One region of the Pseudomonas saponiphila genome, then DNA from elsewhere that is predicted to be linked to it. Evidence: predicted binding sites of a transcription regulator. Region 1 holds the regulator's gene; the other holds the start of a gene.
What was found. The regulator FliA, encoded in region 1, starts transcription of late flagellar genes. The targets are predictions, from matches to a motif close to CTAAAGTTTNNNNNNNNNNNGCCGNTAA.
Positions count from the first base shown of each region.

Region 2: BLV47_RS20595 (methyl-accepting chemotaxis protein) is a predicted target of FliA. The motif match lies at 1,298-1,325, and genes of this name have one in related genera.

Region 1 is NZ_FNTJ01000002.1:2,242,472-2,245,661, reverse strand. It holds gene BLV47_RS32225 (protein phosphatase CheZ) at 1-354, opposite strand, end outside; gene BLV47_RS32220 (chemotaxis response regulator CheY) at 385-756, opposite strand; gene fliA (RNA polymerase sigma factor FliA) at 922-1,662, opposite strand; gene fleN (flagellar synthesis regulator FleN) at 1,659-2,489, opposite strand; gene flhF (flagellar biosynthesis GTPase FlhF) at 2,608-3,190, opposite strand, start outside.
Region 2 is NZ_FNTJ01000001.1:4,381,962-4,385,151, forward strand. It holds gene acnA (aconitate hydratase AcnA) at 1-170, shown strand, start outside; gene BLV47_RS20590 (CPBP family intramembrane glutamic endopeptidase) at 347-1,138, shown strand; gene BLV47_RS20595 (methyl-accepting chemotaxis protein) at 1,355-2,920, shown strand; gene BLV47_RS20600 (alpha/beta family hydrolase) at 3,087-3,190, opposite strand, start outside.

The DNA.
Region 1 (3,190 bases):
GCTCAGGCCATTGACCAGCGGGGTGCTGCTCTCTACCAGGTCCATGGTGCGGTTGGCGGCGGCTTCCGTGAGCCGGACCACATAGGACAGGCGCTCAGTGGCATCCGTGATCTGTGAAACTTCCTCGGCTTGCGGCATGTGCGGGTCAATCTGGAAATTGACGATCGCGCTATGCAGCTCGCGGGTGAGCTTGCCCACTTCCTGATACAGGCCGCGGTCACGGGTCTGATTGAGCTCATGGATCAATTGCACAGCGTCGCCGAACTTGCCCTTTTCCAGGCTCTCGACCAGTTCCAGTGCATGTTTTTTCAGGGTCGACTCAAAGTCGCCCAGTGAAGATTCGTTATGCTCCATAGCTCCCCCGTGGCGGAATGGCTACGTACATCAACCGATGCGTTCGAAGATCTTTTCGATCTTCTCTTTCAACGCCTGAGCCGTGAATGGTTTGACTACATAGCCGTTTACGCCGGCCTGGGCAGCTTCGATGATCTGCTCGCGCTTGGCTTCCGCAGTCACCATCAACACCGGCAGGTGCTTGAGCTTTTCATCGGCACGCACGTGACGCAGCAGGTCGATACCGGTCATGCCTGGCATGTTCCAGTCCGTTACCAGAAAGTCGATGCTCCCGCTGTTGAGTACCGGAATGGCAGTAGTGCCATCGTCGGCCTCGACCGTGTTGGTGAAACCCAGATCACGCAACAGGTTTTTTATGATCCGCCGCATCGTTGAAAAGTCATCAACGATGAGGATTTTCATGTTCTTGTCCAATTCGACCTCCAAGCAGTCTTAAACGCATCCAGCACCTGAACGCGCCATTCAATCAATTCGGCATAACACACAACGACTGCATGGAGCACACACCGCAAGACCGGCGCAGCGCTTGCCTTACCGGTCCCGATCGCAGTGTCCCCACACTGCCTGTCAGCGCGCTCGCCACTCCCCCAAACGCCCCCGCAAACGGGCCGCGCACTGGCTGTGTAACTGGCTGACCCGCGATTCGCTGACCCCCAGGACCTCACCGATTTCCTTGAGATTCAGCTCTTCGTCGTAGTACAGCGCCAACACCAGTCGCTCGCGCTCCGGCAAATTGGCAATCGCATCCGCCAAGGCGGCCTGGAAGCGTTCATCCTCCAGGTCCCGTGACGGCTCGAGATGAGCACTGGCGCCATCCTCATGCAGCCCTTCATGTTCGCCGTCCTGCAACAGGTCGTCGAAACTGAACAGGCGGCTGCCCAAGGTGTCGTTCAAAATCCCGTAATAATCGTCGAGACTCAATTGAAGTTCGGCCGCAACTTCATGATCTTTAGCGTCACGACCGGTTTTAGCTTCAATTGCACGAATGGCATCACTGACCATGCGTGTATTACGGTGCACCGAACGCGGTGCCCAGTCGCCTTTGCGAACCTCGTCGAGCATCGCCCCGCGGATACGGATACCCGCGTAGGTTTCGAAACTCGCCCCCTTGCTCGCGTCGTACTTGGTCGACACTTCGAGCAAACCGATCATCCCGGCCTGAATCAGGTCTTCCACCTGAACACTGGCCGGCAACCGCGCCAGCAGGTGATAGGCAATGCGCTTGACCAGAGGCGCGTAGCGCTCGATCAATTCGTATTGGCTGTCACGCGCCGACTTCTTGTAGAGGTTGTAGCCGCTGGCAGTCATAGCACCGGTCCCGCTGTTTGATGCACCAGGCGCTCGACAAAAAACTCCAGATGCCCGCGAGGGTTCGCCGGCAACGGCCAGGTATCGACTTTTTGCGCGATGGCCTTGAACGCCAATGCACACTTCGAACGAGGAAAGGCTTCATAGACCGCACGCTGCTTTTGCACGGCCTTGCGCACGCTTTCGTCGTAGGGAACTGCGCCGACGTATTGTAAGGCCACGTCCAGAAAGCGATCCGTGACCTTGGTCAATTTTGCAAACAGGTTGCGCCCTTCCTGAGGGCTTTGGGCCATGTTGGCCAGGACCCGGAAACGGTTCATGCCGTAGTCGCGGTTGAGCAACTTGATCAGCGCATAGGCATCGGTGATCGAAGTCGGTTCGTCGCAGACCACCAGCAACACTTCCTGGGCCGCGCGGACGAAACTGACTACCGAGTCACCAATACCCGCAGCGGTGTCGATCACCAGCACATCGAGGTTGTCGCCGATGTCGCTGAAGGCCTGGATCAGGCCGGCGTGCTGGGCCGGACTCAGGTGCACCATGCTCTGGGTGCCGGAGGCGGCCGGGACGATACGGATACCGCCAGGCCCCTGGAGCAGCACATCACGCAGCTCACAGCGCCCTTCGATGACATCCGCCAGGGTGCGCTTGGGTGTCAGGCCCAGCAGGACATCGACGTTGGCCAGTCCCAAGTCGGCATCCAGCAGCAAGACCCGCCGGCCGAGCTCAGCCAGAGCCAGGGACAAGTTCACTGACACATTAGTCTTGCCGACGCCACCCTTGCCGCCGGTCACCGCAATCACCTGTACGGGATGCATGCTGCCCATGTTCTTTCTTTACCTTGTCTTACTTAGACGGGGCCACATAACTGGCTGCGCGTTCACCGTTGGAACAATGCATGGCAGACCATCGATGTAGATACACTGCAATCTTTTCATGTCTAACTCAGCCGACCCGCTTGGCCGGACTGTGGTAGAGATCAGCGAACATGTCGGCCATGGCTTCTTCGCTGGGCTCCTCTTGCATCTGCACGCTCACTGCACGGCTCACCAGCTGATGCCGGCGAGGCAGATGCAGGTCGTCAGGAATCCGCGGACCATCGGTCAGATAGGCGACCGGCAATTCATGACTGATGGCCAGGCTCAAGACCTCGCCAAGGCTGGCTGTTTCATCCAGCTTGGTCAGGATGCAGCCGGCCAGACCACAGCGCTTGTAGCTGTGGTAGGCGGCGGTCAGCACCTGCTTCTGGCTGGTGGTCGCCAGCACCAGATAGTTCTTAGCCCGGATTCCGCGACCGGCCAGGCTTTCCAGTTGCATGCGCAATGCCGGATCGCTGGCCTGCAGGCCGGCGGTGTCGATCAACACTACGCGCTTGCGCAACAGTGGATCCAGAGCCTGGGCCAGTGACTGCCCAGGATCGACATGGGTCACCGAGACATTGAGGATACGCCCCAACGTCTTGAGCTGTTCCTGGGCACCGATACGGAAGCTGTCCATGCTGACCAGGGCAATGTTCTGTGCGCCGTAC
Region 2 (3,190 bases), on a different contig from region 1:
GCGATGTGGAACTGACACCGCGAATGAACCTGCCCCTGGTCATCACCCGCGAAGATGGCAGCCAGGAAAGAATCGAGGTGTTGTGCCGCATCGATACCTTGAATGAAGTGGAGTACTTCAAGTCCGGCGGGATCCTGCACTACGTGCTGCGGCAATTGATTGCATCCTGATCCGCCACGAAAACAGACACCGCCTGCGGGCGGTGTTTTTCGTCGGGCTGTCGAACAAAACTCAGCTGGTTATACTTGCCGCCCGCCGGAACTGACCGACCGGTCGCAAAAACGACTACAGATCCGGCGCTGTACCACGTCTCTGCAATACCCATTCTTCGCAACAAGGATTCCACATGACCGCTCTGCCATGGATGTATCTGGCACTCCTTTCTATTGGCTACGCACTGGCCCTGAGCTATGGCCAACTGGGCCTGCTGGCCGCCCTTTCGATCCTCCTCCTGCTGTGTGCCGGCCTGGCCGTGCGCCAGCAACGCAGTCGGGTCGGTCAGTATCTGGGGCACGGCCTGTTCGTGGTGCTCGCCCTGGCCCTGGCCATGCACTGGCTGCCTGGCTTCTACAACGGCCGGGCAATCGACCCGCAACGTTTTACCGATGATGCCGTGCCGTTTTCCATGTACCTGAACCAGGACAAGCCGCTGATCGGTTTCTGGTTGCTGCTGGCGTGCCCATGGATCGTTGGCCGGCGCTCGTTGCGCCTGTCGCTCTACGCGACGGTCCTGGCCCTGACGCTGTGCGCGGTGGCCGCATTGGGCGGTGCTCTGTTGCTGGGGATCATCAGCTGGGCCCCGAAGTGGCCGGATCAAGCCTGGCTGTGGGTGCTCAACAACCTGCTGCTAGTGACCCTGGTGGAGGAAGCGCTGTTCCGAGGCTACATCCAGGGTGGCCTGAGCCGACGCTTCAAGGCGCTGCCCTACGGTGAGAACCTGGCGCTGCTGTGCGCGGCCCTGCTGTTCGGCCTGGTGCACCTGGGCGCAGGGTGGCAATGGACCCTACTGGCGGGCATCGCCGGGGTCGGCTACGGTCTGGCCTATCGTTTTGGCGGCCTGAGCGCGGCGATTGCCACTCACTTCGGTCTTAACCTGCTGCATTTCGGCTTGTTCACCTATCCGATGCTGGCCGGATAAGCGGCCAGTCATTTAGCCAAACCAGTACTTCAGACGTATTGACTGCCAAGGAAGAAGGTCAATGATTACCCCTCGCCAACGCCTGCTGAAACCCGCAGGCGTTTTTTGCAAGCGACACATTCTGCCAATAAGACCCAGCGCCGATTATTGAAAAATAATTTCAATAATCGTTTGAAGCGGCCGACAACCCATCAAAGCCTTGCGGATTGAAAAACCATGCGTAATAACCAGCCTGTCACTCAGCGCGAACGTACCTTCCCGGCTCAACAACGGTTGATTTCCACCACCGACGCCAAAGGCGTGATCACCTACTGCAACGACGCCTTCGTCGAGATCAGTGGGTTCTCCCGTGAAGAACTGGTTCGCGCACCGCACAACCTGGTCCGTCACCCCGATGTGCCGGCGGCAGTGTTCGCGCACATGTGGGGCACCTTGAAACAAGGCTTGCCATGGATGGGCATCGTCAAGAACCGCTGCAAGACCGGCGACCACTACTGGGTCAACGCCTATGTGACGCCGGTGTTCGAAGGCAACCAGGTGGTGGGCTACGAATCGGTACGGGTCAAGCCTACCGCCGAGCAGGTGCGCCGCGCCGAAGCCCTCTACCAACGCATCAACACCGGCAAGTCGGCCATTCCCAAGCGTGACAAGTGGTTACCGGTGTTGCAGGACTGGCTGCCGTTCATCCTGGTCAGCCAACTGAGCTTCATGATCGGTGCCTGGCTCAACTCCCATTGGGGCTTTGCCCTGGCGGCGGCGCTCTCGGTGCCGCTGGGCCTGCTGGGCCTGGGCTGGCAGCAACGAGGCCTCAAGCGCCTGTTGCGCCTGGCCGAGCAGACCACCTCCGACCCGCTGATCGCCCAGATGTATACCGACAGCCGCGGCGCCCAGGCACGTCTGGAAATGTCGATCCTGAGCCAGGAAGCGCGCCTGAAGACCTGTCTGACTCGCCTGCAGGACACCGCCGAGCACCTCAACGAGCAGGCCCGCCAGTCCGACACCCTGGCCCACAACAGCTCCAGCGGCCTGGAGCGTCAGCGGGTCGAGACCGAGCAGGTGGCCACCGCGGTCAACCAGATGGCCGCCACCACCCAGGAAGTGGCCAGCCACGTACAACGCACCGCCGACGCCACCCAGGAAGCCAATCGCCTCACCGGCCGTGGCCGGGACATCGCCGGGGAAACCCGCGAAGCCATCCAGCGCCTGTCGGTGGTGGTGGGCGAAACCGGCCTGACCGTGACCCAGCTGGCCAAGGACAGCGACGAGATCGGCGGCGTGGTCGATGTGATCAAGGGCATCGCCGACCAGACCAACCTGCTGGCCTTGAACGCGGCCATCGAAGCGGCCCGCGCCGGAGAAATGGGTCGCGGCTTTGCCGTGGTCGCCGATGAAGTGCGCCAGTTGGCGCAACGCACCAGCGAGTCCACCGGGCAGATCCACACCCTGATCGCCAAGCTGCAGCAAACCGCCGCCACGGCCGTGCAGACCATGGACGCCGGTCATCGCCAGGCCGAAGAAGGCGTCGCGCGGGTACTGGAAGCCGACCAGGCGCTGGTGGGCATCAGCGAAGCGGTAGCCAATATCACCGACATGACCACCCAGATCGCTGCTGCTACCGAAGAGCAAAGCTCGGTGGCCGAAGAGATCAGCCGCAACATCAGCACCATCGCGCAACTGGCGGACCAGACCTCGGAGCAGGCCCAGCACTCGGCCGAGCTCAGCGAAGCCCTGACCCGCACCGCGCACACCCAGTACTCGCTGGTGGAGCGCTTCAACCGCTAAGCCCTCGGGCTGGCGATAAAAAACCGCAAGCATCGGCTTACGGTTTTTTTATGCCCGCAAACCCGCCGAACAACTGTAGGAGCGAGCTCGCTCGCGAAAAATCTTCACCGCGATACACATTCGAGGGCCGAGTGAACGCTTCGCGAGCAAGCTCGCTCCTACAGGATCAGGCCAGTGTTTGCAGGAACGCCGCGACCTTGGCCGCCGCAGACTCCAGGTGCTGCTCATGGGTGCAGCCGGAGGCCTTCAGCGGCTTGAGATCGTGATCAG